DNA from 4 places in the Bradyrhizobium zaerense genome. Region 3 is predicted to be linked to each of the others. Evidence: predicted binding sites of a transcription regulator. Region 3 holds the regulator's gene; each other region holds the start of a gene.
The links. The regulator LexA, encoded in region 3, represses DNA repair genes until DNA is damaged. The targets are predictions, from matches to a motif close to TGTTCNNNNTGTGTTCNG.

Region 1: the regulator LexA is predicted to act here: its motif matches at 2,938-2,955, upstream of AB8Z38_RS35960 (DUF3072 domain-containing protein).
Region 2: the regulator LexA is predicted to act here: its motif matches at 5,115-5,132, upstream of rmuC (DNA recombination protein RmuC).
Region 4: the regulator LexA is predicted to act here: its motif matches at 5,259-5,276, upstream of AB8Z38_RS14870 (PA0069 family radical SAM protein).

Annotation. Positions count from the first base shown of each region.
Region 1 covers NZ_CP165734.1:7,558,291-7,565,679, forward strand. The annotation lists gene AB8Z38_RS35945 (hypothetical protein) at 1-287, opposite strand, end outside; gene AB8Z38_RS35950 (zinc-dependent alcohol dehydrogenase) at 304-1,479, opposite strand; gene AB8Z38_RS35955 (SDR family NAD(P)-dependent oxidoreductase) at 1,642-2,424, shown strand; gene AB8Z38_RS35960 (DUF3072 domain-containing protein) at 2,698-2,892, opposite strand; gene AB8Z38_RS35965 (hypothetical protein) at 3,191-3,397, shown strand; gene AB8Z38_RS35970 (hypothetical protein) at 3,394-3,615, shown strand; gene AB8Z38_RS35975 (NAD(P)/FAD-dependent oxidoreductase) at 3,735-4,652, shown strand; gene AB8Z38_RS35980 (hypothetical protein) at 4,722-4,871, opposite strand; gene AB8Z38_RS35985 (response regulator) at 5,073-5,417, opposite strand; gene AB8Z38_RS35990 (sensor histidine kinase) at 5,452-6,612, opposite strand; gene AB8Z38_RS35995 (CheR family methyltransferase) at 6,693-7,389, opposite strand, start outside.
Region 2 covers NZ_CP165734.1:4,215,048-4,222,436, reverse strand. The annotation lists gene AB8Z38_RS20380 (DNA polymerase III subunit gamma/tau) at 1-441, shown strand, start outside; gene AB8Z38_RS20375 (YbaB/EbfC family nucleoid-associated protein) at 465-785, shown strand; gene recR (recombination mediator RecR) at 787-1,389, shown strand; gene AB8Z38_RS20365 (hypothetical protein) at 1,417-1,854, shown strand; gene AB8Z38_RS20360 (MFS transporter) at 1,980-3,338, opposite strand; gene AB8Z38_RS20355 (GIY-YIG nuclease family protein) at 3,452-3,754, opposite strand; gene rmuC (DNA recombination protein RmuC) at 3,885-5,084, opposite strand; gene def (peptide deformylase) at 5,255-5,779, shown strand; partial or broken gene fmt (methionyl-tRNA formyltransferase) at 5,919-6,853, shown strand; gene truA (tRNA pseudouridine(38-40) synthase TruA) at 6,973-7,389, shown strand, end outside.
Region 3 covers NZ_CP165734.1:1,072,946-1,080,334, forward strand. The annotation lists gene AB8Z38_RS05355 (glutamine--tRNA ligase/YqeY domain fusion protein) at 1-74, shown strand, start outside; gene AB8Z38_RS05360 (nuclear transport factor 2 family protein) at 82-468, shown strand; gene AB8Z38_RS05365 (DUF2171 domain-containing protein) at 578-811, shown strand; gene AB8Z38_RS05370 (ComEC/Rec2 family competence protein) at 906-3,203, shown strand; gene AB8Z38_RS05375 (hypothetical protein) at 3,383-3,814, opposite strand; gene AB8Z38_RS05380 (hypothetical protein) at 4,006-4,209, opposite strand; gene lexA (transcriptional repressor LexA) at 4,396-5,097, opposite strand; gene glp (gephyrin-like molybdotransferase Glp) at 5,274-6,485, opposite strand; gene AB8Z38_RS05395 (helix-turn-helix transcriptional regulator) at 6,590-7,389, opposite strand, start outside.
Region 4 covers NZ_CP165734.1:3,008,003-3,015,391, forward strand. The annotation lists gene AB8Z38_RS14850 (electron transfer flavoprotein-ubiquinone oxidoreductase) at 1-482, opposite strand, end outside; gene AB8Z38_RS14855 (uracil-DNA glycosylase family protein) at 620-1,429, shown strand; gene AB8Z38_RS14860 (glycosyltransferase family 39 protein) at 1,556-3,064, opposite strand; gene AB8Z38_RS14865 (ribonuclease HII) at 3,164-3,997, opposite strand; gene AB8Z38_RS14870 (PA0069 family radical SAM protein) at 4,062-5,237, opposite strand; gene AB8Z38_RS14875 (phosphoketolase) at 5,448-7,389, shown strand, end outside.

The DNA.
Region 1 (7,389 bases), 1.3 Mb from region 3:
CCGTCGCCGCCGACACGCGCCCACAAGCCGGCGTTCTTGTCGACCGAGAGCGACATGATCCCGCTGACGATTTCCCGGGCACCGAATGCGCGCACCAGCGTCTCGTGGCCCTCCATCCCCAGCGTCTCCGTGACCCGCCGCGGCGCCAACAGCTCCGCCAATCCGAGCCCGATGCTGAACCAGCCGAGCGCACGTGCGAGCCGGTCTTCGGGGCGCGCGAGACTGCTCCCGCTCTCCACGATAGTCGGATCGCCCTTGGTCCTCACGATATTGCCGAAATGAAACATGTCTTGCTCGCTTCCTTCAGGGCTTCAACACGACCTTGACGCAGGAGTCCCGCTTGTCGCGAAACACCTGGTACATCTCCGGGCCCTGCTCCAGGGGGACGGTGTGCGTGATCACGAAAGACGGATCGATCTCGCCTTGCTCGATCCGCCGAAGCAGGTCGTCGGTCCAGCGGTTGACGTGCGTCTGTCCCGTTCGCATCGTCAATCCCTTGTTCATGAAGGCGCCCATCGGAATCTTGTCGGAGAAGCCGCTGTAGACACCCGCGACGGAGATGATGCCGCCGGGACGGCAGACATAGATCATCTCACGCAGCACATGCGGGCGATCGCTTTCGAGCATCACCATCTGCTTGGCGCGATCGAGCAACGTATCCGGCTGCGAGGCCATCACATGCGATTCCATGCCGGCCGCATCGATACATTTTTCCGGACCCCTGCCGTCTGTCAGCTCCTTGATCCGCTCGAGAACGCTTTCGGTCTCGAAGTTGATCGTGGTGGCGCCGCCGGCTTCCGCCATGCTGAGGCGTTCCGGGATGCAGTCGATGGCGATGACCTGATTGGCACCGAGCAGGATCGCACTGCGGATCGCCATCTGGCCGACCGGGCCGCAGCCCCAGATCGCAACGGTGTCGGTGGGCTCTATGTCGCAATGAACCGCGGCCTGCCAGCCGGTCGGGAAGATGTCGCTGAGAAACAGCACCTGCTCGTCCGGAATGCCGTCGGGAACCTTGATGTGCGTGGCATCGGCAAATGGCACGCGCAGATATTCGGCCTGGCCGCCCGGATAGCCGCCGGTCAGATGCGTGTAACCGAACAGTCCGGCGGTGGTGTGTCCGAACACCTTGTCGCCGAGCTGCCGCTTGCGGTTGGTGGTCTCGCACACGGAGAAATTGCCGCGCTTGCATTGATCGCATTCGCCGCAAATGATGGTGAAGGGCACGACGATGCGATCGCCCTTCTTGAGCTTGCCGTCCACGCCGGAGCCGACCTCGACGACTTCTCCCATGGTCTCGTGTCCCATGATGTCGCCAGGCAGCATGCCCGGGATGAAGTTGTGGAACAGGTGCAGGTCCGAGCCGCAGATGGCGCAACTTGTAACCTTGATGATGGCGTCACGCGGATCCTGAATCTCCGGATCGGTCACGGTGTCGCAGCGAATGTCCTCCTTGCCGTGCCAGACGAGCGCTTTCATGCATGTCTCCAGGTTGAGCTTGACGCATCTAAGTCGAGCAACAAACGATGGTTGCTATGGAAGCTTGAAAAAAGCGGCGTCGACCGCGAGATGTCGCGAGATTTGGAACGAGCCACGGGCGCGGCGATTGAGCGGGATCATCGACATTCGAAGGATCTGCTTATGCCAGCCAATCAGTTTGCCGTCGTCACCGGAGCTTCCACCGGCATCGGTCTGGAACTCGCGAAATGCTGTGCCAAGGCCGGCTTCGATCTCGTGATCGCGGCCGACGAACCGGCGATCCAGGGAGCCGCCGATGAGCTCCGCGGTCTCGGCGCCAAAGTTGAATCCGTCCAGGCTGATCTTTCAACGACCGGCGGCATCGACAAGCTCTGTGGCGTGGTGGGTAACCGGCCGGTCGATGCACTGCTCGCCAACGCCGGTGTGGGTCTCGGCAAGGCGTTCCTCGATCAGGAGTTCGATCGCGTCCGGCGCGTGATCGATACGAACATCACCGGGACGCTTTACCTGATCCATCGTGCGGGTAACGAGATGCTTCGGCGCAAGAACGGACGCATCCTGATTACCGGCTCGGTCGCGGGATTCACGCCCGGCAGTTTCCAGGCGGTCTACAACGGGACCAAAGCGTTCCTGGACTCGTTTTCGTTCGCGCTTCGGGAGGAGCTGCGCGATTCCGGCGTCACCGTCACCTGCCTGATGCCCGGCGCGACCGAGACCGAGTTTTTCCGCCGGGCCGATATGATGGACACCAAGGTCGGGACTGAGGAAAAGGACGACCCTGCCGATGTCGCGAAGGCGGGTTTCGAGGCGATGATGAGCGGAGAATCCGACATCGTGACCGGCCTCAAGAACAAGCTCCAGACGACCGTCGCCAATGTCACGCCAAACGAGCTGCTCGCCAAGCAGCACCGCAAGATGGCCGAGCCCGGCACCGCGAAGTCCTAGAGCGCGGGCCAAAAGAGAATTCGTCGCGGCCCACAAAAAATGCGGCGGCGCACGCCACCGATTCACATTTCATAATGCCGTCGCCACCCCGAGCCGTCAAAACGGCGGCTTGGAACGAGGGCGGCGGCGATGGACCATGTGGAACTGCTTTTTCTCGGCACCGCCTTTGCCGGCTTCGTGCTGATGGTCGCGGCGCTAGTCTGGATGGCAGTGGCCTGACGGGCCATCAGCGCGGAACAGCTTTCGGCGAGGGCGACGACCGCGCGCGCCTTGTCATTTCTCCAGCCCCGCTTCGGCGCGCAACTTGTCGATCAGCTCCGAGGCTTGCGCCTTGGTGAGCTGGTTCTCGGTCGGGTCCGGCTGGTTGGCCTGTTCACTAAGAGTCTTGAGGTAGGAGGCTTGTGCGCCGGTCATCGGATCATCGCCGGACACCCACTCGCTCGGGTCCTTCTCGGTGTTGTCTGCCATCATGATCTCCCATCGGTTATTCGCCCAACGCGCGACCTGTCTACCCGTTCCGCATTCGTTCTTTGCAAAGCCGTAGGATGGACATGGGATTTGCAGCTGGCGGTTCGCGACGCAGCAGGCGCAAATCGCGGAAATCTCGCGGGGAATTAACCTATCCAAATGCGGGAACGCGGCTTGCGCCTGAAGCTGCGAGTAGTGCCGCTTGGTCGTCCAACGCCGGCATGATCCCGGCCCCGGCGCGCCATACCTCCCGCCCGGGGCCGGCTTCCCCTTTCCAGAAGCAGCCGCGGAAACGCAGATGACCGCCACACGCAAGCGAACGAAACAGACGCAATCGCTCCAGGAGCGCTTGCTGACATCGGCTGACAAGGCACGCGAGCGCGCGCAAAGCATGCCGCCCGGCAAGCCGCGCGACATGTTGCTGCGCCGTGCGATGCAGGACGAGGTGACCTCCAGCTTGACCGACTGGTTGAGTGCGCCCGGTTACAGAAGGCCGGCTCAATGACCATGCACAGCATCAGGCATTACCGCGCTTTCCAGATCGACCCGAACGGTCACGTTTTTGGTTGCATCAATCTCGTCTGCGGCGACGATGAAGAGGCAAAGCGCCAGGCGGCTTCGCTCGTGCTCACCCATCGCATCGAGCTATGGCGGCTCGACAGGCGCATCGCTCGTTTCGACCTGCCCAGTGAGCGCGCTGACTCTGCCGGCCTCATTGGCTAGCTCGAAGCTGCATTGCGATTGCGCTCTGCTCGCCCCGCGGTTCGGAACTGCGCGTTGCGGCCTGGGTTGGTCGATGGCTCGCGCTGCGCGAGTTCGATCCCGAAGGCAGGTTCTCCGCGATGACGGGTCTCGATGAAACAAGCGCGGCGATGCCGCTTGATTGCCTGGTCATCGGCGGCGGGCCGGCCGGCTTAATGGCTGCGATCTATCTCGCACGCTTTCGGCGCCGCGTATGCGTCGTCGACGCCGGTGCAAGCCGCGCTGGCCTCATTCCGCGAAGCCATAATGTTCCCGGCTTTGCGCACGGCCTGTCCGGCAGCGAGTTGCTTGCACGGATGTCGGCGCAATTGGCCGAGCTTGGGGTGGCGCGAGTGAGCTCCGAGGTCAGCGATCTCGCGCCGGGCCCGGATGGGTTTCGCGCCGCATGGGCCGGAGGCGAGGCCGACACCAGGGCCATCGTGCTCGCCTGCGGGATCGTGGATAACCATCCGCCGTTCGAGCAATGGCGGACCGCGGTCGCGGACGGTCTTCTGCGCTACTGCCCGGTTTGCGACGCGTATGAAGCGATCGACCGCCGCATCGGTGTCGTCGGTCCGCCGGCTCACGCCGCAAGCAAGGCTCTGTTCCTGCGCGGTTACTCGCGCGACGTGACCCTGCTAGCGACCGAGCGTGCCGATGCCGACGCAAGAGCGCGACTGGCCGCGGCCGGGGTGGAGATCGTGGAGGCCGCCGATATGCAATTGAAGCGCCGGGGTCGCAGGCTCGAAGCCTGCTTCAACGGAGGCGACAGCGCGGAATTCGATGTCGTCTACCCCGCGATGGGAGCCGAGGTGCGCTCAGCGCTGGCGGTCTCGCTGGGCGCGGAACATACGTCGGATGGATATCTCAGGATCGATGATCATCAGCGCACGTCTGTCGCCGGCCTGTATGGCATCGGGGACGTGGTGACTGACCTGCATCAGATCTCCGTCGCGTTCGGCCACGCGGCGGTGGCTGCCTGTGCGATCAACAACAGCCTGCCACGACGTCTGGTGTAAGCCGGTCGACCCACAGCCGCTGCTCCGGAACGCGCGCGTGCTGCTGAAGCCAAGTCCTATCGCCAAGTCCTATCGCGAGGCGCGCTTCTGCGGATCATCGCGGCGCTGCGCCGCCTCCGTATTGGCGTCGAGTTGCGCACGCTCGCCTCTGCGCAACCGGCCGCTCTTCATGATGCCGTACAGGATCGCCCCGCCGAGAATGAAGGCGCCTATGAACATCAGCCAAACTGTCGTAGCCGAGAAATCTCCAAGAAGCATTCCGACGCCGCTATTGCCCATATCCGCTCCTCGCTCTGCCTTCCCAGGACGGAAAGTCGGGGCACGCGCCAAGGTTCCTCCGCCGCAGATATCGCCGACGAGGGCCGGTTGAGCAGGCGCCGTTCCCGCTGCGCACAGGCGCAGGAGGGCAAGGACGTCGCTTTAAGCCGCGCGATTGTTGAACAATGCACCAAACACTGAAAGCAGAGTGGCTTGGTCGAACGGCTTTTCACATCGCGGATGATCCCGGTAGCGACCCTCGAGCGCATCCCGGCCGTATCCGGTCGCAAACAGGAATGGAATGGAGCGCGCGACAAGCGCATCGGCGACCGGATAGGAGTTGCTGCCATGCAGATTGATGTCGAGGATGGCGCCGTCGAAGCTGCCGGGCTCGTTCTCGACCAAGGCAAGTGCTTCCTCCAGTGAACCGACCGGACCGACGACGTGGAAGTCCGCTTGCTCCAGGAAGTCGGTCAGAACCTGAGCGAGCAAATAGTCGTCCTCCACGACGAGAATCCTGCGGACTCGAAGGGTTGCAGCTTCACCCGTCACTCAATGCTCCCTGTCTTGCGGCGGCATCCGTCGCCGGGAGCGGCAATTCGATGCGGCAGAGAACCCCATCCTCGCCGAACGAAAGCTTGGTCTTGGCGCGCAAGGTGTACGCGAGCGCCCGCTCGATAAGGTCTCGTCCAAAGCCCTTGCGCGCCGGCTTCGAGAGCTTCGGGACTCCGGTTTCCTTCCAGTTCAGCAGCAGAGTCGGAATGCTCTCGCCGTTGGTCTGAATGCTCCAGCGGACCTCCAGTTTCCCTTGGCTCTCCCTGAGCGCCCCGTACTTGATGGCGTTCGTCGCAAGTTCGTGCAGGGCAAGTCCGAAGGTCTGGACCAGTTCGAATCCGAGGGCGACCGGCGGGCCGGACACCGATACCCTCTCGTCGGCCGCGCCGACGGCCTGCAATTCAAGTCGAATGATATCGCCAAGGTCGATGTGATCGTCCATCGATCCGCTGACAAGGCTCTGAACCCGGCCGAGCGCCGCAAGCCTGGTCAGGAAAGCTTCCAGCGAACCGCCCTTGCCGAGGGTCTGTTGAGCCAGTGACTGCACAACGGACAACAGGTTCCGGGTTCGGTGTTGAAGCTCGGCGATGAGAACCCGCTGCCGCGCCTCCGAGCGCGTCAGGCTGGTGACATCGATGAACGTGACGATCAAGCCTTCGATCTTGTGGCCGCCATCCCGATAGGGAGCCAGCCGCACCAAATAGTGAGGGCCTTGTCCTTCGCCACCGACCCGTCTCTCGATCGGCTCCGCGCTTGCAAACACCTTCGCAATGTCGTCTGCAAAGCCCGCAAGGCTCAGCTTGCTTGAAAGATCCGTGATCGGCCGTCCCTTATCGGTGGGAAGTATGTTGAAGACCTTCGTGACCGCCGGGGTGAAGCTGCGAATGACGAGGTTTCTATCGAGAAAAACCGTCGCGACGTCGGTACTTTCGAACAGATTCTGCAGATCGTTGTTGGCGCGGTCCAACGCGTCCACCTTGCCGTTGAGCTCGGCGTTGACGGTGTGAAGCTCTTCATTGACCGATTGCAATTCTTCCTTCGAAGCTTCGAGTTCCTCATTGGTTGACTGCATTTCCTCATTGACGGAGACGAGCTCTTCATTGGAGGACTTCAGCTCCTCGAGCGCCGTTTCGTACTCCTCGATCATGGACTGCAGGCGATCCCGGGTCTCGCGTAGCTCGCGCTCGGTATGTGCGGCCGCCCCGTCATGACTGACCCGAGCCCGGTTCAGCGCCTCCTCCCGGCTGAGCACAGGCCCCTGGTCGGAAAAAGAACCAGGTAGAGCGGTTCGCCTGCGGTCCGGTTGCCCAGCGGCTCGATCGTCACATCGACGATCTGGACGCCACCTTCCTCGCTGTCCAGCGAGATGCCGTTGCGCGCGGCCGTTCGTCCGGTCTCGACAGCTTCGCGGAACAGCGTTCGCAGGTCGAGCCGGAGGCTCTTGCGAGCCATCGTCAGCAGCTGCCGCGTCGGTGCCCCCGCCGGCGCTTCCAGATATTTGCCGGTCCGTGTCGAGTAGTAGACGACGTCGCCGTCGTGATTGACCACGACATGCGGAGGAGCGAAATGCTCGACGACCTGCTCCTCCACCGCCTGGCGCAGGGCAAGGCCGGCGAGCGGCTGCCGCCGCGCCACGAGCTCCGTACCCGGTCCCGGGCGCAGGCCCTGCAGCGCAATGGGAAGGCGTATTGGAGAGGCCGAATCGGCCCGCCGACGAAAAATCCGGTGTTTCTTCTCGACCGGCGCAAACAATTCGGCGAACTGGCTGACGTTCTCGGCCGAGCCGAGGAACAGGTAGCCTTCCGGACGCAATGCGTAATGGAAGGTCGGGATGACCTGGTTCTGCACGTCTGCCCCGAAGTAGATCAGCAGGTTGCGGCAGGACACCAGGTCGATGCGCGAGAAAGGCGGATCGCGAATGACG
Region 2 (7,389 bases), 3.1 Mb from region 3:
CTGCGGGTCACGAGCTTCACCCAGCTCGTCGCGCTCGCCGGCCAGAAACGCGACCTGATGACCAAGGGCGCGCTCGAAAGCGACATGCGCCTCGTCCGTTTCGAGGAAGGCCGGCTCGAGATCGCGCTCGAGCCGAATGCCTCCAAGACCATGATCACCGAGCTCGCACGCAAGTTCGAACTCTGGACCGGCCGCCGCTGGACCGTGATCGTCTCCAATGAACAGGGCCAGCCGACGCTGCGCTCGGTGAACCAGGCCGCCAAGCAGGAGCACGCACGTACCGCGGAAGCCGATCCGCGCGTTCAGGAGGTGCTGTCGCGTTTCCCCGGTGCGAAGGTCGTCGAGGTCCGCAGGCTTGCCCCCGAGACGCCGGAAACCAATATTAATGCGGACTATGGCAGTGACGATCCGCCCGACGATTCCGACGGCGACGATCTCTGAGCCAGTTTTGAGGACACGCACCGATGGCTGATTTTCTCGGCATGATGAAGCAGGCGGCGCAGCTGCAATCCAAGATGCAGGAGATGCAGGAGCAGCTTGCCAATGTAGAGGTCGAGGGTATCTCCGGCGGCGGCCTGGTCGCCGTGCGGATGACCGCGAAGATGGACGTCAAGGGCGTCAAGATCGACCCCTCGCTGATGAAGCCGGAAGAGCGCGAGGTGCTGGAGGACCTTCTGGTCACCGCGCTCGGTGACGCTCGCCGCAAGGCGGAGACGGCGATGCAGGAAAAGATGCAGTCGCTCACCGGCGGGCTCGGCCTGCCGCCGGGGCTGTTCGGCCAATAATATGGGCGCGGTTGCAGGTCCCGAAATCGAGCGGCTGGTGCAGCTTCTCGCACGGCTGCCGGGCCTCGGTCCGCGCTCCGCGCGGCGCGCGGCCCTGCATCTGATCAAGAAGCGCGAAGCGCTGATGATGCCGCTGTCCTCGGCCCTGCAAGTGGCGCTCGACAAGGTTCAGGTCTGCAGAACCTGCGGCAACATCGACACCCAAAATCCCTGCACGGTCTGCGTCGATCCGCGGCGCGATCCGTCGATCATCGTCGTCGTCGCCGATGTCGCCGATCTCTGGGCGCTGGAGCGGGCCAATGCGACTCAAGGTCGTTACCATGTGTTAGGGGCGACCTTGTCGCCGCTCGACGGCGTCGGCCCGCAGGATCTGACCATCGACGCGCTGGTCGCGCGCGCGCATGATGCGCAAGTCCACGAAATCATCCTGGCGCTGAACGCGACGGTGGACGGCCAGACCACAGCGCACTACATCACCGACCTGCTTCAGGACGCCAACGTAAAAGTAACGCGTCTCGCCCATGGTGTGCCGGTCGGTGGCGAGCTTGATTATCTCGATGAAGGGACGCTGTCGGCCGCGATGCGGCAGCGGACCCTGTTCTAGCAATCCAGAAGTTACGGAACGGACCACATGACGAAACTTTTCGCCACGCGATTGGCTTTGGCCGCGATGATAACAGTGCTGGTGACCCCGGCCTTCTCCGCGCAGCAGGACGACGAGGCGTTGCCGCCTTCAAAGCCCGGCAAGCCGATCAACGCCGGCGAGGTGCTCTCCGGCGAGCTGAACACCATGAAAGTGCGCGACGTCAAGAACGCCGGCAAGAGGGTTGCGACCTACCAGATCACGTCCGAGCCGCGCCGCCTGCCGCCGCCGAACGGGCTGTGCAATCTCGAGACCGGGCCGGAGACCTTCCAGCTCGTCCCCAATGGCGATGCCCAGGCTGCGCAGTTGAAGACGTTTGCCGGCAAGGAGATCTCGGTCAAGGTCGACGAAGTCGCCTGCGCCAGCGATCCCGGCCAGATGAGCGAAGCCGTGATCACGAAGTGGAGTTTGGTGAGGAAGCAGTAGGGGGTCCGCTCTGCTCTCGTCGTCGTTGCGAGGAGCCCTTGCGACGAAGCATCCAGACTGGTTCTGAGGAGAGATTCTGGATTGCTTCGCTTCGCTCGCAATGCCGAGTGTGAGGCGGCGCCCTGCTAAATCCGCACCGGCCCCAGCGTCTCGAAATGCCGTCGCTTCTGCAGCCATGTCAGCAGGACGAGGCTCGGGATCGCCACCAGCACGCAGATCACGAAGAACAGCGGCCATCCGGTCGCCTTGGCGACATAGCCCGCACCCGATGAGAGATACGTTCGTCCAACTGCCGCCAGCGCGGTGAGCAGCGCATATTGCGTCGCCGTGTGCAGCGGGTTCTGACACAGCGCCGAGAGATAGGCGACGAAGATCACGGTGCCGATCGCGCTGGTGAAGTTCTCGCAGGTGATGGCGAAGGCCAGCGCCCATTGGCTGGTGCCCACGAAGGCCAGCCAGGAGAAGGAGAAGTTGGCGAGCGCCTGCAAGACGCCGCCGATCCACAGCGACGTCGCCAGCGAATAGCGCCGCGCGACAAAGCCGCCGGCAAAGCCGCCGATCAGCGTCGCGGCGAGGCCGACGCCCTTCACGATCGCGGCATAGTCGTTGCGGGAGAACCCGAGGTCGATCACGAACGGCGCTGTCATGGTGCCGGAGAACGCGTCGGTGAACTTGAACAGCACGACGAAGATGAGCGCGGCGAGCGCGTCCTTGCGCGACAGGAATTCCGAGAAGGCGCCGATCGCGGCGTGGAGCACGCGCGCAAAGGCCGTCTCGGTGTGTGTCGCTGCTTCGGCCCGCGCCGATTGCTCGGGCTCGGTGGCGACCAATGCCGTGACCGTCCCGATCAGCACCATCGCTGCCATCACCACATAGCCCCACGTCCAGGCGGATGCGCGCGCAATGCCGGTGCTCTCGAAACCGGAGACAATGAACAGCGCGCCGGCGGTCGAGACCAGCATGCCGATGCGATAGGCCGCGACATAGGATGCCATGCCGGCGGCCTGCTCGCTCTCGGGCAGGCTCTCGACGCGGAAGGCATCGACCACGATGTCCTGCGTCGACGACGTCGTCGCCACCAGCAGCGCGCCGAGCGCGACGTAGAACGGCGAGCGCGCGGGATCGGTCAGCGCCAACAGCAGGATCGCGATGATCAGCAGCAGCTGCGAGAACAGCAGCCACCCGCGCCGCCGGCCGAACGCGCGGGTGAACAGCGGCACATGCAGCGCATCCACCAGCGGCGCCCACAGGAATTTCAGCGTGTACGGCGTGCCGACCAGCGCGAACAGCCCGATGGTGCCGAGGTCGACGCCGGATTCCCGCATCCAAACCAGCAAGGTCGACCCCGACAGCGCCAGCGGCAGCCCGGAGGAGAAGCCGAGAAACAGCACGATCAGCACCCGCGATTGCAGGTACACGGCGAGGCTGTCGCGCCACGAGATGGTGTCTGTTCCGGCGGCGGAGGTCGCGTCGGGTGCGGTCATGGGCAGGTGTTAGCAGATTCTGGCGGCCACAAGGGAGGTGTCGTTCCCGCCGGCCACAAAGGAGGTGTCGTCGCCCGGCTTGACCGGGCGACCCAGTATTCCAGAGGCCGAAATTAGGGAGGACCAGCGATCCCCGCATAAAGATCGTTCCAATCCGGATTGTCCTTCTCGATTAGCGCGATCTTCCAGGCGCGCTTCCATTTTTTCAGCCGCTTCTCTCGTTTGATGGCGTTCTCGGGGTCATCGAGCTGCTCGAAATAGACCAGTCGAGCGACATCGTACTTCTCCGTGAAGCTCTCGATCAGCTTCGATTTATGCTCGGCCACCCGGCGGATCAGATCATTCGTCACGCCGATATACAACGTTCCGCCGATCTTGCTGGCGAGGATGTAAACGTAGTAGCAGCGTGCCCCCATGCCGCATTCCTCTCGCTGTCATCGTCCGCGAAGGCGGACGATCCAGTAATCACCGGCATCTCGGCTCAATCACCACCGCCGCGGCGTACTGGATGCCCCGCCTTCGCGGGGCATGACGGTGTGCCGGGCCTCACTCCCCCGCTTGCAGCTTCCGTGGGAACAGCTCGGCGGCGCCGGTGGCCACCAAATGCGGGCCTTCGGGGGCGTCGGTCTTGCTGAAATCGAGCTCCTCGATCCGCCCCGCTCGCTTCTCGATCTTGTCGGCGGAGATCAGCACTTGGCGCACGTCCTCGTTGGCGTCGGCAAAATGCTTCTGCAGTTTCAGCACGCGGTCCCTGAGGCGGCCGAGGTCGTCGCCAAGCTTGATCACTTCGGTGCGGATCTGGTCGGCGGCGTCGCGCATGCGCGCGTCCTTCATGATCTGCTGCATCACCTGGATCGCGAGCATCAGCAGCGAGGGCGACACCAGCACCACGCGGGCGCGATAGGCTTTCTGGATCACGTCGTCGAAACCGTCATGGATCTCGGCGTAGACCGATTCCGACGGCACGAACATCAGCGCCATTTCCTGGGTCTCCCCGGCGACCAGATATTTCTCGGCGATGTCGCTGACATGCTTCATCACGTCGGCGCGCAGCCGCTGCGTGGCGATCCGGCGCTCCTCGTCGGTGCGGGCGTCGTGCAGCGCGGTCATCGCCTCCAGCGGAAATTTCGCGTCGATGCAGAGCGGGCGCTGGTCGGGCAAGAACACCACGCAGTCCGGCCGCTTTCCGGTCGAGAGCGTAAACTGGAACTCGTAGGCGCCCTTCGGCAAGCCGTCCTGGACGATCGCCTCCATGCGCGCCTGGCCGAACGCGCCGCGCGACTGCTTGTTGGCGAGCACGTCGCGCAAGGTCGTGACCTGGGTGGTGAGGTCGGTGAGGTTCTTGTGCGCGCTGTCGATGATGCCGAGACGCTCGTGCAGTGCGCGCAGGCTGTCCATGGTGTTGCGAGTGGTGTTCTCCATCGACTGGCCGACGCGGTGGGTCACCGAATCCAGCCGCTCGTTCACCGCGCGCGCCATGTCGGCCTGGCGGCCGGCGAGGGCCTGGGTCATGGCATCCACCCGGCCCGAAGCCTCGCTCTGGGCGTGCAGCATCTGCCTGACGCGCTCCTCGAGCTCGTCGGCGCGGATGGCATTGGCCATCGCGAGTTCCGCGCCGCGCCGCGAGGACCGCGCGATCACGACGGCGATCACTGCCAGCAGGATGAGGACGAGGGCGCAAAAGCCGATCAGCGCGTCGATGGTGCGCACCGGCCAGTCGCCGAGCATGAAGATGATTTCGTTCATGGCCGCCTTTTAGCCGATTCGGCGGGTTTCGCGAACGAATAGCGAACATTTCTGGTTAATGGCCCCTTAATTTTTACGGTTAGCAAAGCCTCAAGTTTTATGGTTAGCGGACCGTTAACGGAGTTCCTCGCTGCATTGACCGCATCGGGCGCGCAGCTTAAATCGCGGCCATGGCCCTCAGAGAAATCATCATCCTGCCCGACAGGCAGCTGCGTCTGGTCTCCAAGCCGATCGAGAAGGTCACGCCGGAGATCCGCAAGCTTGCCGACGACATGTTCGAGACCATGTACGACGCGCCCGGCATCGGGCTCGCGGCGATCCAGGTCGCGCAGCCGCTGCGCCTCATCACCATGGATCTCGCCAAGCGCGACGAGAACGGCGAGACCAATCCGGAGCCGCGCGTCTTCATCAATCCGGAAATTCTGTCCTCGTCCGAGGAGCTGTCGGTCTATGAGGAAGGCTGCCTCTCGATCCCCGAATATTACGAGGAGGTCGAACGCCCCGCCAAGGTGCGCGTGCGCTTCACCGATCTCGACGGCAAGGTGCACGAGGAAGACGCCGAAGGCATCTACGCCACCTGCATCCAGCACGAGATCGATCATCTCAACGGCGTGCTGTTCGTCGACTATCTGTCCAAACTCAAGCGCGACCGCGTGATCAAGAAGTTCGAGAAAGCCGCCAAGCGCGGGGAGTAGGGTATCTGTCATTCCGGGGCGATGCGCAGCATCGAACCCGGAACCGAGATTCTCAGGCGCGCAATTGCGCGCCGTAGTTCGGCTGTTCGAGCCGCCCGGAATGATCGTCAGTGGATCGCGTTTCTCGCAGGTTTTTCACATGCCCCTTCGCCTGATCTTCATGGGCACGCCCGACTTCTCCGTGCCGACGCTGTTCGAGCTCGTCGCGCATGGCCACGAGATCGTCGCCGTCTACACCCGCGCGCCGAAGCCGGGCGGGCGGCGCGGCCTGCAATTGCAGCCGACCCCGGTGGAAGAAGCCGCGCGAAAGCTCGGCATTCCCGTGCTGACGCCGAAGACGCTGAAGACACCGGAGGCGCTGGACGAATTCCGCGCGTTCGACGCTGATGCTGCGGTCGTCGTCGCCTACGGCATGATCCTGCCGCAGGCCATTCTCGATGCGCCGAAGCTCGGCTGCTACAATCTGCACGCCTCGCTGCTGCCGCGCTGGCGCGGCGCCGCGCCGATCAACCGCGCCATCATGGCCGGCGACGCCGAGAGCGGCGTGATGGTGATGAAGATGGATGTCGGGCTTGATACCGGCGACGTCGCCATGGCCGAGCGCATTGCGATCACGGACGCCATGACCGCAGCCGATCTGCACGATCGCCTGTCCCGGCTCGGCGCCGATCTGATGGTGCGCGCCATGGCGGCGCTCGACCGCGGTGCCCTTCAGCTCAGGAAGCAGAGCGAGGACGGCGTCACCTACGCCGCCAAGATCGACAAGGCCGAGGCCCGGATCGACTGGACCAAACCCGCGCGCGACGTGCTGCGTCACATCCACGGATTGTCGCCTTTTCCCGGCGCCTGGAGCGAGCTCGCAGACGTCGGCGAAAACGCGCGCGTAAAAATCCTGCGCTGCGAGTTTGCCAAAGGCGCAGGTGCCCCGGGCGAAGTGCTCGACGACCAGCTCACCGTCGCGTGCGGCGAGGGCGCGATCCGCATTCTCGAGCTGCAGCGCGAAGGCAAGGCGCGGATGCAGGCCGTCGACTTCCTGCGCGGCGTGCCGGTGAAGCAGGTGCCAAATTCATCTAGCACTGTCATACCCCGCGAAGGCGGGGTATCCAGTACGCCGAGGCTTCTCGGCTTAACAGAGATGTCTCGGAGTACTGGATCGCCCGGTCAAGCCGGGCGATGACACCATCCGGATTGAGATGCCCCGCTACAAGCTCACCATCGAATATGACGGCGCGCCGTTCTTCGGCTGGCAGGTGCAGGAGACGCTGCCCTCGGTGCAGGGCGCGCTCGAAGCGGCGGTGAAGGCGATGACCGGCGCGGATTTGCGGGTGCATGGTGCCGGCCGCACCGATGCCGGCGTGCATGCGCGCGGCCAGGTCGCTCATGTCGACGTCGAGAAGCAGTTTCCGCCGGGGCGTTTTCGCGACGGTCTCAACGCACATCTGCGCCCACATCCGATCGCGGTGCTCGAAGCCGAGATCGTCCCTGACAGCTTCGAGGCGCGCTTCTCGGCGATCAAGCGCCACTATCGCTACCGCATCGTCAACACCCGCGCCAATCTCGCCCTCGATATCGGCCACGCCTGGCGCGTGCCGCGCCGGCTCGACAGCAAC
Region 3 (7,389 bases):
CGCCCGGCAAGCCCGTGTTCTCGCGAACCATCGGTCTGCGCGACACGTTCGCCAAGGAAGTCGCCAAGGGCTGAGGCGCATATGAGCAACGAAGCCGACGAAATCGTTTCCGCGATCATCGCGAAATGGTGCGCCGGCTTCGCCAGGCTCGATGCCGCCGCGCTGTCGTCGCTCTATTCGACCAACGCGTTCTTCTTCGGATCAAACCCAAGACTCTACCGGGGCAGGGACGGCGTTGCCGAGTACTTCAACGGCCTGCCGCGATGGCGCAAGCCGAGCGCGGCGTTTTCCGAGGTGCAGGTGGTGCGGGCGGGGCCGGACTTGATCAACATGGCTGCGACCATCTCGTTCGACCTCCCCGGCGAGCGACCCGATCTCATCGTCAAGATGAGCTGGGTCATCATCCGCGAGGCCGGCGACTGGAAGATCGTCAATCACCACGCCTCGTCGCAGGCACCGCTGATCTAGCCTCGTAATTGGGTGTCGTCATTCCGGGCTCGCGCCGATAGGAGCCCCGGAATCCCGGCAGAACCGAACCGCGTCTCACGCGTTGATCGGGTCCAGAAGAGGATCCCCCATGCAGAACATCGCTGAACATATGGAAGTCATCGGCGCCGATGGCGTCCACATCGGCACGGTCGACAAGATCGAGGGCAATCGCATCAAGCTGACCAAGAAGGACAGCGGCGAGGGTAGCCACAAGGGCCATCATCACTTCATCGACAAGGGCCTCGTCGCCGACGTCGAGGGCAACAAGGTCCGGCTCTCCGCCAAGGCGGATGTGGCCGTGACGATGGAAGAGGAAAAGTAGGCTTTTAAGCCGTTCGTTCCTGATCTGTACCGCTATTCGCCTGCCTACACGTTCCGGTAGCTTCGAGCTCCGTTGCGTATTGTCAGGTGTAACGATGGCGGAGCCCGGGCGGCCAGTACGCTCCCAAGGGATCGCACAAGGGATCGCGGGAACTTGGCCCGTGGGCCGCCCCGCGTCCGCCGGCGGCTTTGCGCCAGCGGGCTTCGGCGTCTGGCCTTCACTGGTCGAGACGCTGCGCGAATGGGGGCGGGCTGAGGCCGGCGCCGGGCGGCTGTTTCCCTGGGTCCCCATCGCCTTCGGCTGCGGGATCGCGCTCTATTTTGCCGCCGATCGTGAGCCGGTGCTTTGGGTCGTAGCCGCGACCGCGGCCGTGCTCTCGCTCGGCGCTATGCTGTTGCGGCGAGGCCGATTCTTCGCGCCAGCCATCATGATCGCGGCGGTCGCGGCCGGCTTTGCGATGGCGACCTGGAAGACCGCGCGCATCGCTCATGCCGTGCTGGCAAAGCCGCTCTATTCCGTGTCGCTGTCGGGCTTCGTCGAGACGCGTGACATCCGTGAGCGCACCGACCGGTTCGTGCTCCGCGTCACCGCGATGGAGACCCAACGCGGCGACATCCAGCTGGAGCGTGTACGGCTGTCGGTGCGCAAGGGGACGGCCCCCGAAGTCGGCAGCTTCGTGCAGTTGAAGGCGCGGCTGATGCCGCCGCTCTCGCCATTGCGGCCCGGCAGCTACGACTTCTCGCGCGACATGTTCTTCCAGGGCATCGGTGCCTCCGGTTTCGCGATGGGGGCAATCACGGTGGCGCCCCCGCCCGAAGCCGGGGGCATCAGGCTGCGCTACGCCGCAATGATGCAGGGGCTGCGCGACGCCATCGACGCACGCATCCGTGCCACCCTCGACGGCGACAACCGCGCCATCGCGACCGCGCTGCTGACCGGACGTCGTGACGCGATCACCACGCCCGTCAATGATGCGATGTTCATCTCGGGGCTCGGCCATGTGCTGTCGATCTCGGGTTACCATATGGCCGTGGTCGCCGGCGTCGTGTTCTTCGCGGTGCGGGCGCTGCTCGCGCTCATTCCGGGATTGGCCGCCGCCTTCGCAATCAAGAAATGGTCGGCGGCGGCCGCACTGTTCGCCGCCGCGTTCTATCTCCTGCTGTCGGGCGCGGAAGTGGCCACGCAGCGATCGTTCTTCATGACGGCGGTGGTGTTGATCGCCGTGATCGTCGATCGCCGCGCCATTACTTTCCGCACCCTGGCGGTGGCAGCCCTGATCGTGCTTGCGGTCGCGCCGGAGGCGCTGGTGCATCCGAGCTTCCAGATGTCGTTCGCGGCAACGCTGGGGCTGGTGGCGCTGGTGCAGGTCGGCATGCCGAACCTGTTTGCCTCGCCGGATCATTCGACCACTGCGCGGATCGCGATGTGGGGCGGGCGCGAGATCGCGATGCTGTTCATGGCCTCCATGATCGCGGGGCTTGCGACCACGCCCTACGCAGCCTTCCACTTTCACCGCGTCACGCCGTACGGCGTGCTCGCCAATCTCGGCGCCATGCCGGTGGTTTCGGCGCTGGTGATGCCTGCCGGGCTGTTGGGATTGCTTGCGGCGCCGTTCGGACTGGACGGCGTGTTCTGGTGGCTGATGGGGATCGGCATCGATTGGATGATTGCGGTCACGCGATGGGTCGCGGCATTGCCGGGCGCGGTCGGCCATATCGGCGCCTTCGGCACCGCGCCCCTGGTCGCGGCGAGCCTCGGGCTCGTCCTGATGGGATTGTTGCGCACGCCGCTGCGTTGGTCGGGCGCGCTGGTGCTGCTGGTTGCGATCCTTTGGGGCTTGTCCGTCCGGCAGCCCGACATCCTGATCGCCGGTGACGGGCAGAGCGTCGCGGTGCGGGGCAGGGACGGGCAGCTGCATCTGATCAGGATGAACAAGGACAGCTTTCTGCTGAAGGAATGGCTGGCGGCCGACGCCGATCCGCGTGATGCCGGCAGCGCGTCGCTGGCCGATGGCGTCTCGTGCGACGATTTGGGCTGCGTCACGCCGCTCGCCGACGGGCGCCTGGTCGCAGTGGCGTTGCGCATCGACGCGCTGGCCGATGATTGCAATCGTGCCGCGCTGGTGGTGATCGCCCGGCCGGCGCCGCCGGATTGCACGGCGATGGTGGTCGATCGGCAGCGTCTCGCAAGCCAAGGCGCGCTCGCGCTGATGCGGCGTGGTGATGGTTTTGCCGTTCAGGCGGTGAAGGCAAGGGGCGCAGACCGTCCCTGGTCGCCGGCTGCCGCAGGCGCGGCGGATTATGATGGCAGCCTTGCGCCGAAGACGAAGACAGCCTCTCCCCGGAGCAATGACGCAACGCCGTCCGAGGCCGATCTCCAAGCCGAGGACTGAAAGCCGAGGGCTGGATTTGACCTCTCAGCCGATCGTCAGGCCGGAATGGCTGGCCGTCCGACATGCGGCGGGCGGATCACTCGATCGGCTTTGCGAGACGCAAACCGCTCCACTTCGCCGGCCTCGGCCGGCGATGGGCATTTCAATCCGGGCCTCGACCCCTCGTTGGGTCGGCGGCGTCAGCCGATCGGCAGGCGGGTGATCGTTGGCTGCCTGTCGGCGATCTCTGGCTTTTGCTCCCGCTCGCCGAGCGGCTGGGTCACCGGCAATTGCAGCACGGTGGCGCGCTGGCCTTCGACGAGCTGCGTCACCAGCACGTATTTGCCGTCCGGAAATTCGATGGCGTCGTGATGGCGATCGGGAATGTGCGGATCGACCTTGCCGAACTTGCCGACGCGGGAGTTGATGGTGCGCGTCCAGATCCAGCGATTGTCGTATCGGACGCTGTCGGCGAAGGCGAGCTCCGTTCCCGGCAGCAGGCAGACCGCGACCGACATATCGGCTTCGGAGGCGAAGCCGCGCGTCGAGGTGCCGCGGAAAGTTGTCGTGACGATTGTCTCGCCGACTTCTGCGGGACGCGTCGCGACGGCGTGCAGGCTGTAGTCACACATCGGGGTGCTCCTCAATCAGGATAGCGACCCGCGCCTCTTCTGAGGCGCAGGCCTCTATCAGAGTAGAAGCCTGCAAGCGTCTGCTTGGTTGTGGGCAAATCTGCGGCTTGGTCCGCGCGCTGCAATCACAATATCTTTTTCAATTGCGCGAGGAACAAAGCCTGCTCCCGTGCATTCGGGCAGTTTCGCCATTAGCGGCCAGCGGGCGCCGACCAGCCGGAATATTGCCAGGCCCGTTGCGACGGCTGCTCGACCGCGTTGCCGGCATTTCGGAATTGCTCGCTCGTCGCCAGTGGCACTTTGCGGACGCGGGGCTGCGTTTGCGCCGCGAGGGCTTGCGACGCTGATGCTGCGATCAGCGCCATCGCGACAGTGCTCAGAAAGATGTTGCGCATGGTTGTCTCCTCGGTCTCTCAAAGGCCTGCGAAGCGGTGCGCGCTTCGTCGCGGCGTGCCGAGGATGTAGCGCCGGAGGGGTGGCCGGATAATCTGCGCAAAACCAGAAAGACTATCCAGCCGGAGCGGACAATCGTCCGCTCCAATCGCTCGTGCGCGGCGGCCGACCGACCGTCCGCAGCCGGCTCAATACTTCCGGTAAAGCCCGATCAGCTTGCCCTGAATCTTCACCCGGTTGGGCGGCAGGATGCGAACCTCATACGAGGCGTTCGCCGGCTCGAGCGCGATCGAGGCGCCGCGGCGCCGGAAACGTTTCAGCGTTGCCTCCTCGTCGTCGATCAGCGCCACAACGATGTCGCCGGTATCGGCGCTCTCGTTACGCTGGATCAGCGCCATGTCGCCGTCGAGGATACCGGCATCGACCATGGAATCGCCGCGCACTTCGAGCGCGTAGTGCTCACCGGAGCCGAGCATGTCAGGCGGCACGCTGATGGTGTGGCTGCGGGTCTGCAACGCTTCGATCGGCGTACCGGCCGCGATCCGGCCCATCACGGGCACCGCGACGGGGCGCTCGCCGTCATCCGCCGACCCGCTGGAGCTCGCGCGGACCTTGCCGAGATTGCCCTCGATGACGCTGGGCGTGAACCCGCGGCGGCTGCCGGCCGCGGCCTGAAGCTCCGGCAGCTTGATCACCTCGATGGCGCGGGCGCGGTTGGGCAGGCGCCGGATGAAGCCGCGCTCCTCGAGCGCGGTGATCAGGCGATGGATGCCCGATTTCGAGCGCAGATCGAGCGCGTCCTTCATCTCGTCGAAGGAGGGCGGCACGCCGCTTTCCTTCAGCCGCTCGCTGATGAACCGCAGAAGCTCGTATTGTTTGCGCGTTAACATCTCGACCAAATTCCCCCGGTTGATGTCGTTCGATTCCGAGACGCTGAGTTCAGCGATGAGCCGCTACATGCTCGAAACAAATCATGAACGGACACTATATGTTCGATATGTGTTCCGCAACTGGTTAATTTAGCGTGAACGCGACAAACTTCGCGGAACGCGAGCGAGCGACGCGTTCAGACCGGCAATCGCAGCACCTCGCAGCGCGTGCCTGCCTCGGCCTTCGGCGCAAACGGCGCACGTACGAGAAGTGCCTGTGCGGCAGCCAGATTCGCGAGCAGCGAGGAATCCTGATGACTCACGGGATGAGCGATGAGGGTGCCGTCGTCGCGCAATTCAAGGCGCGCGCGAAGATAGTCCTCGCGCTGGTCGTTGGCACCGACATCGCGGCCGAGCACGGCGCGTTCGCGACGGTGGTGAATCACTTCGCGGCCCGAGAGCGCGCGAATCAGCGGCACCATGAACAGGAACGCACAGACGTAGGACGACACGGGATTGCCGGGCAGGCCGATCACGCGCATCGCGCCGAGCTGACCGTGCATCATCGGCTTGCCCGGGCGAATCGCGATCTTCCAGAACGCCATCGAGATGCCTTCGGCCTCGAGCGCCGGCTTGACCAGGTCGTGGTCGCCAACCGAGGCGCCGCCGGTGGTGATCAGGACGTCCGCCCCGCTGTCGCGGGCGCGGCGGATGCCGGCCGTGGTCGCCTCAACCGTGTCGGCGGCGATGCCGAGGTCGATGGTCTCGGCGCCTTCGCTGCGCGCGAGCGCGTGCAGGGCATAGCCGTTGGAATAAACGATCTGACCCGCGCCGGGGGTGACGCCGGGCATCACCAGCTCATCGCCGGTTGCGAGGATCGCAACTCTCGGCCGGCGGCGGACGGGCAGGCGCGGGTGGTTCATCGCGGCCGCGAGCGCCAGGTCACGCTCGGTGAGTCGGGTTCCTCGCTTCAGCAGCAAATCGCCTTCGCGAAAATCGACGCCGGCCAGGCGGATGTGCCGTCCGATGAGGGCGGCTTCCTTGATCGTGACGCGCTTGCCCTCGACCGCAGTATCCTCCTGGATCACGACCGCATCCGCGCCATCGGGAACGACGCCGCCTGTGAAAATCCGTACGGCTTCGCCAGCGCCCACCGTTCCCGCGAACGGCTGGCCGGCTGCGACCTCGCCAATCAGATTGAGCTGTGCATCGATCCTGGCCGCGTCGGCGGCGCGCACTGCGTAGCCGTCCATGGCCGACATCGCCTGCGGTGGCTGCGTACGGCGCGCCGCGAGATCGCGCGCCAGCACCCGGTGCCAGGCCTCGTCGAGCGCAACCATCTCTTCCGCCAGCGGCTCTGCGCCGGCAAGCACCGCGGCAAGCGCGTCGGAAACCGGCATGAGGGCCACGGTGAAAACTCCTGCTCGGGCAATACGACAATCGGGTCGCGGCAAGCGTTCTAGCCGACAGTGGCCGTCGAGGCAAAACGGACGTGCATGCGCGTGGACGCAGCTTATCTATGGAGCAATAGCCGCACCAGTTCGGCCTGCCGGTTCACGCCCGTCTTGTCGAAGATTTTCGACAAATGGCTGCGCGCGGTTCCGTCGGTGATCCCTAGCCGTTCCGCCGTCGCTTTGCGGCCGCCGCCCTTGACGATCTCGAGCGCAAAGGCGGCTTCGGCACGGGTGAGGCCGTAACGCGTGCGCAAAGCGTCGAGTCTTGATCTCGCGTCCGGCTCGGGGTCGGTGATGAGCACCATCGCGCTCGATCGCCAGCCGGAGGCAAGCGGCACCGAACTCTCCGCCCAATCTGTGCCGACTGGCGTCACCTGCACGTGCAGCGGCATGCGGCCTGGATGCCGCCGCAAGCTCATCTCGCCGCCGATGCGATCGGGATGATCGATGCTGCACGAGCCGATCAGTGATTGCAGAGAGCGGCCGTCTTCGCTGTTGATGGCGCTCAGCGCGCCTGCCTCAAGCACGATGCTCTCGGCGGCATCGAGCCATTCGCGCGCGCGGCGATTGACGAAGATCGGGCGCGCCTCAGCGTCTGCGAGAACGAAGCCGTGGTCTAGCCCATCCAGTCCCGCTAGCGCAGCGCGGCCGGTGACGTCGAGCTGGTGGGTACGCCGCTGGATGGCAACGGCGCGTACGAGATGCTGCGCCAGCGTCGCAAACAGCCGCCGTGCGTTATCGTCATATGAAGGCAAATTGGACGGCCGGTGGCTGGTCAGGATGCCCGTGGCGTTATGATCGACCAGCAAATTCGTCGTCAACGGCTCGGTATCGAAGCCGGCTGGCTGCCACCATTCGT
Region 4 (7,389 bases), 1.9 Mb from region 3:
TCGCCGGTGGCGATGCCCTTCACCGCGCCCTGCTCGTCATAGAGCACTTCGGCCGCGGCAAAGCCCGGATAGATCTCGACGCCGAGCGCCTCGGCCCTGCGCGCCAGCCAGCGGCAGACATTGCCGAGCGATCCGATATAGCAGTGATGGTTGTCCATCAGCGGCGGCATGATGAAATTCGGCAGCCTGATCGCGCCGCCAGCCGTCATCCAGTAGAAGCGGTCATCCTTGACCTGCGTCTTCAGCGGGCAGTCGGAATCCTCGCGCCAGTCGGGGATCAACTTGTCCAGCCCGGCCGGATCGATCACGGCGCCGGAGAGAATGTGCGCGCCGACCTCGGAGCCCTTCTCCACCACGACGACGTTGAGATCGGCATTGAGCTGCTTCAGCCGGATCGCGGCCGCCAGGCCCGAGGGGCCGGCGCCGACGATGACGACGTCGAATTCCATGGATTCGCGCGGGGGAAGTTCTTCGATGCTCATCTGATCTCAGCCCTTGAGACGGTTCCTCGGTCGTTTGCGCTCCCTTGTTTCCGATTTTTCCGGGTAGGACAACCACGGAAATGCGTTCCGCTGGGATGCAAGGCGCCCGAAACTGATATAGAAGCCTGACTTTCCAAATGATCCCCGAACCCGCACCCACCGTCCGAGAGCTGCTCGCCTTCTATCTGGAGGCCGGTGTCGACTGCGCGCTCGCAGAAGAGCCGGTAGACCGCCTGGCGGAAATGGATGCTCCGCCTCCGGCCCCGCGTGCGACACCTCCGATCGAGGCCCCGCGGCCTGTCACCGCGCCCGCCGTGATGCGGGGCGAGGCCGCTCCCGCACCCGAGATCGCCATCGCCTCCGCACGCGATGCCGCGCGCACCGCGCCGACGCTGGAGGCGTTGCGCGAGCTGATGCAGAATTTCGAGGGCTGCGCGCTGAAGCACACCGCGACTCGGCTGGTGTTCGCCGATGGCAATCCGCAGGCCCGCATCATGTTCGTCGGCGAGGCGCCGGGCCGCGACGAGGACATCGAAGGACTGCCGTTTGTGGGGCGCAGCGGCAAGCTGCTCGATTTGATGATAGGAGCCATCGGCCTCAACCGCACCAGCGCCTATATCGCCAATGTGATTCCGTGGCGGCCGCCCGGCAATCGCACGCCGACGCCGCAGGAGACGCAGATCTGCCTGCCCTTCATTCAACGCCAGATCGAACTGGTGAATCCCGACGTGCTGGTCACACTCGGCAATCCCGCGACGCAGACGCTGCTCTCGACCCGCGAAGGCATCATGCGCACTCGCGGCCGCTGGTTTGATTACGAGACCGGCGCGCGCACGATCCGGGCACTGCCGACGTTCCACCCGGCCTATCTCTTGCGCTCGCCATCCTACAAGCGGCTGGCCTGGCAGGATCTGCGGGCGATCGCGAAGGTGCTGGCGGGCGCGTGAGGGACGGATACTCCTTCCTCGTCATTGCGAGCGAAGCGAAGCAATCCAGAATCTTTCCCAGGAGGGACTCTGGATTGCCTCGTCGCAAGAGCTCCTCGCAATGACGGCGGAGAGAGCCGCGCGCGCCTATGTCCCCTTCGGCCGCACAATGGCCCAGCCGATGCGCAGGAGCTGCTGGCGTCCGGTCACCAGCCATTCGAAGGCGCGCGGCACTTCCGGCACGATGTCCGGAAAACGCTTGAGGATATCGGGCGGCGGGGTGCCGGCAGTGTCGGAGGCGCGCCAGACCACCACGCCGCCAGTCTCGGCGAAGCGCGCGGGCGTCATCCACGGCGTGCGCGTGGGCTCGGCATCGATGAAGAGATGCGGCCGGCCGGAATGCAACGTGATCAAGCTGGCAAGCTGCGTCTCGCCGGCGACCGCGCGGAGGCGGTGATTGGTGCGGCGGGCAAAGCTGTCGTCGAAGAAGTCCGAGATCGCGCGCGCCGGCATCGAGGTCGCGATCTCGCCGGTGCCGCTCCAGGGCAGAAACAGCACCGCCAGCGCGACGCCGGCGGCGGGGGCGACGATTGCGGCGGCCCACACCGTGCGCAACATCCGGGCACGGCGCATCGCGATGAGATCGCCGGCCGCCACGACCACGGCGAGGCCGGACATCACCAGCACGACCCCGGCACCAGCGACGACAGCCTCGAGCCCGAGCAGGCCGGAGATCAGGACCGCGCCGATCACCGGGGCGAGCGCAAAGAAATAGACGAAGTTGCGCGCGAGTGGCTCAACCGGCGGCCGGTAGATGATGGGCGCTTCCTCGCTCTTGCCGGCGAACAGGCCGGTGTTGAGGAACGTCAGCACCGGGATCGCCGCCGTGCCGAGCACGAGCCCGCCGAACAGCCAGGCCGCGTGCAGCGCGCGGGCGTTCAGGTCCGAGATTTGCGGCAAGGCCGGCAGGACAAGCGTCTCCGCACGCATCAACCAGACCGCATAGGGCAGCGCCAGCACGGCGACCACGATCAGCGCAAACAGCGGATCGAGCGCGCGCAGCGTCTTGCGGCCACGCGCAGTCGAGAACGCAAAGATCACGAGCAGCATGAGCAGGAAGATCGCGGCGGGCGTGGTCAGCAGCAACAAGCCTGCCTCGATCGACCAGGCGAACCAGGCGTTGCCGCGACGCTGGCCGATGATCTGCCAGGAATGCAACAGCAGCAGCGTCCAGAGCGGCCGCGCCAGTATCAAGGGGCCGAAGTCGAGCGCGGGCGAGGAGAAGGCCAGCGCAGTCATGGTCAGCAGCACGGCGAGCACCGCATGCTGGGTGCCGACCACGGCGCGCGCGAGATGGTAAAGCGCGACGAAGGTCGCGATCTCGCACAGTTCGGCCAGGACATAGACGCCCAACATGTGGCCGCCGGCGGCGCGATAGGCGATGTCGGCGAGCCAGAGCGGCAGCGGCGGGCCAAGATCGGTGCCGACCTGGTATTCGCGGCCAAAGGCCAGCAGCGTCGCCAGGTTGCCGGGCGGGCTGCGGTAGAACATCAGCGCCACCAGCAGCCACATCGCGGCCTGCAACAGCACGGCGATCCATACGATCAGCCGCGGCCGGGCGCGAATGAGCTCGATGACCAGGGAGGTAAACCGCATGCAACGTCCGAAAGATGCAGCCAACCCGTCCAGCCGGCCCTATTCGCTCACGATTGTTTTGATAAAGGGCACTGCGCGTCGTGGCAACGACAGTCTGCTCTAGAGGCTGGCGGACGCATCGATTTCGATGGCCGCTTCCACCTGCATCTCGGCCTCGGCGACAGCAAACAAGTCCTGCACCGGCTCGACCGTCCAGGGCATGTGCTTGGCGCGGGCGGCGACGACGGGGGCGAAGAAGCTGCGGTGGTGCACGGTGGGCCCGAGGCGGTCGAGGGCATCGAGATGCTCCGGAACGGCATAGCCCTTGTGCTGCTCGAAGCCGTAGCCCGGGCAGTCCTGCGCCAGCGCGCACATCAGCCGGTCGCGCGTCACCTTTGCGATGATAGAAGCTGCCGCGATCGACAGGACGATGCCGTCGCCGCCGATCACGGCCTCACAGTCGCAGGTGGTATCCAGACGGTCGCGACCATCGACAAACACGTGGCGTGGCGGCTCGGGCAGCGCCACCACCGCGCGCTTCAAGGCCCAGAGCGAGGCGCGCAGGATATTGTCGCGGTCGATGCGGGAGCGCGAGGCGACCGCGACGGAGACCTGCGCCGTCGCGCAGATCTTGTCGAACAGTTTTTCACGTTCCTCCGCGGTCAGGCGCTTGGAATCGTCGATGCCGCGCGGAATGCGGTCGGGATCGAGAATTACCGCAGCCGCCACCACGGGACCGGCGAGCGGGCCGCGGCCGGCCTCGTCGCAGCCGGCGACCGGCCAGATGCCGCGCTTGATCAGCGCGCGCTCGCGGCGGAAGCTCGGCGAAGCAACCGCGATGACGCTTTTCTTGGCCGCACCCTTGCCCGGCTCGGCATTCCCGATCGAAGCCTTCTCAGGCTTTTGAGGCGCGACCTTCTTGGCCGGCTTGCTGACGGACTTGTCCCGAATCATGGCCGGGATCGTGCGCACGCGCCTCCGGCCAGCGCAACCGGGAACCCCGGGCAATTCCCGTTATTCAACGACTCCTCCAGAACAGACTGAGCTGATCGCCCTCCCGCTTCGGCCTCGCAAAATGATCAATCGTCAGCTTGGAGCGGCGCTTGTTCAGCCCGAGCCTCTCGCAGGCGATCTCGAAGCGGCGGCCGATGGTCCAGGCCATCGGGCCGGTGCCCTTCATCCGCTCGCCCCATTTGGCGTCGTAGTCGCGACCGCCGCGCATGTCGCGGATCAGCGTGAAGACGTGGCGGTAGCGGTCCGGATAGTTCGCCATCAGCCATTCGCGGAAGAGATCGCGGACCTCCAGCGGCAGCCGCAGCAGCACGTAGGAGGCTTCCTTGACGCCGGCATGGGCGGCGGCATCGAGAATACGCTCGATCTCGGAATCGTTCAGCGCGGGGATCACCGGCGCCACCATGACGGTGGTCGGAATGCCGGCCTCCGAGAGCTGCTTCAGCGCCTCCAGCCGCTTCGGCGGCGTCGAGGCGCGCGGCTCCATGGTGCGCGCCAGCTTGGGATCGAGCGAGGTAACGGAGATTCCGACCTTGGCGAGGTTGCGCCTGGCCATCCGCGCGAGAATGTCGATGTCGCGCAAGACCAGCGCCGATTTGGTGACGATGCCGACGGGATGGCCGGTGCGCTCCAGCACCTCCAGAATGCCGCGCATGATTTTGCGCTCGCGCTCGATCGGCTGGTACGGATCGGTGTTGGTGCCGATCGCGATCATCCGCGGCTCGTAGCCGGCCGCGGCGAGTTCCTTCTCCAGCAGCGCCGGCGCGTCGGGCTTCACGAACAGCTTTGACTCGAAATCGAGCCCCGGCGACAGGCCGAGATAGGCATGCGTCGGCCGGGCGAAGCAATAGACGCAGCCATGCTCGCAGCCGCGATAGGGATTGATCGAGCGATCGAAACCGATGTCCGGAGAATCGTTGCGGGTGATCACCTTGCGCGAGGTGTCGATGGCCACCGTGGTCTTGAACGGCGGCAAATCTTCGAGGCTTTGCCAGCCGTCGTCGAAGGCGACGCGCGCCTCGGCCTCATAGCGGCCGCTGGCGTTGGATTGCGCGCCCCGGCCTCGCCTGCGCTGGCGGTCGATGGCGACCGCCAGCTCAGGAAAGTCGGAAGCCGCACCCGCCGGCTCGGAGGGCGCCGTGACCGGCAGGTGCTTGAGAGCATGAGAGGATGCTGGACTCATGAAGCCAAGATAGCACGACGAAAGAACAAATCAAGAACACAAACAAAAAACTGGAAAACAATCCCATGCAAAGTAGCCGCCCAAATTTCGGGCGCGGTGACTTGACGTCCCGCAACACGGCTGTCCCGGGCATCACGTCTGATGCCGGTCGGGGATCAATCGTCGCGCAACATGGTTGGTGACGAGCGCTGGGTGAAAGTCGGCAGGAACATGACAATCCAACAAAAAACGACCGCCGCGAGCGGCGACCTCGATCTCCTCGATCGCTACTGGCGCGCGGCGAACTACCTTTCCGTCGGGCAAATCTATCTTCTGGACAACCCGCTGCTGCGCGAGCCGTTGCGGCCGGAGCACATCAAGCCGCGTCTGCTCGGCCATTGGGGCACCACGCCCGGCTTGAACTTCATTTACGCCCATCTCAACCGGGTGATCCGCGCGCTGGACCTGAATGCGATCTATATCTGCGGTCCCGGTCATGGCGGACCGGGCATGGTCGCCAACACCTATCTCGAAGGCAGCTACAGCGAGATCTATCCCGACATCGCGCGCGACGCGGACGGATTGCGCAAGCTGTTCAGGCAGTTCTCCTTCCCGGGCGGCATTCCGAGCCACGCCGCGCCGGAAACGCCGGGTTCGATCCATGAAGGCGGCGAGCTCGGCTACGCGCTGGTCCACGCCTATGGCGCGGCCTTCGACAATCCCGACCTGCTCGTGGCCTGCGTCGTCGGCGACGGCGAGGCCGAGACCGGGCCGCTCGCGGCGTCCTGGCACTCGAACAAGTTCCTCAATCCCGCGCATGACGGCGCGGTGCTGCCGATCCTGCATCTCAACGGCTACAAGATCGCCAACCCGACCGTGCTCGGGCGGATGCCCGACAGCGAGATCCGCGAGCTTTTTCGCGGGCTTGGCCATGAGCCGCTGTTCGTCGAGGGCGACGATCCCAAATTGATGCACCGGATCATGGCGGATGCGCTCGACGTCGCGCTCGCCAGCATCCGCTCGGTCCAGCGGCATGCTCGCGACGGGCGCAAAAACGTCGAGCGGCCGCGCTGGCCGATGATCGTGCTGCGCAGCCCCAAGGGCTGGACTGGCCCCAAGGAGGTCGACGGCCTCAAGGTCGAGGGCTTTTGGCGCGCGCATCAGGTTCCAGTCTCGAACTGCCGCGAGAATCCGGCGCATCTGAAACTGCTCGAAGACTGGATGCGCAGCTACGAGCCGGAAAATCTCTTCGACGCGAACGGCACGCTCATCCCCGAGCTTCAGGTGCTGGCGCCCGAAGGCAGCCGCCGCATGGGCGCCAATCCGCACGCCAATGGCGGGCTGTTGAAGAAGGAGCTGAAGCTGCCTGACTTCCGCAGTTTCGCGGTGGACGTGCCGGAGCCGGGCGGCGTCATCGCAGAAGCCACGCGCGAGCTCGGCAAATTTCTGCGCGACGTCATCCGCCTCAACGCGCAGACGCGCAACTTCCGCATCGTGGGACCGGACGAGACCGCGTCAAACCGGCTCGATGCGGTGTTCGAGGCGACCGAACGAGTGTGGATGGAGCCGATCGAACCTTACGACGTGCATCTCGCGCAGGACGGCCGCGTGATGGAGGTCTTGAGCGAGCACCTTTGCCAGGGCTGGCTCGAAGGCTACCTGCTCACCGGACGGCACGGCTTGTTCTCGTGCTACGAGGCCTTCATCCACATCGTGGATTCCATGTTCAACCAGCACGCCAAATGGCTCAAGGTGACGCGGCATTTGCCATGGCGGCGCCCGATCGCCTCGCTCAACTATCTCCTGACCTCGCATGTCTGGCGCCAGGACCACAACGGCTTCAGCCATCAGGATCCCGGCTTCGTCGATCTCGTCGCCAACAAGAAGGCCGACATCGTCCGCATCTATTTCCCGCCCGACGCCAATACGCTGCTATGGATCGCCGACCATTGCCTGCGCACCTACGATCGCGTCAATGTCATCGTCGCCGGCAAGCAACCTGCCCCCCAATGGCTCTCGATGCGAGACGCGGCCACGCATTGCGACGCCGGCATCGGCATCTGGACTTGGGCGGGCACGGAGGAGGCGGGCCACGAGCCCGACGTGGTGATGGCCTGCGCGGGCGACGTGCCGACGCTTGAGACGCTCGCCGCCGTCGACCTTCTGCGCAATG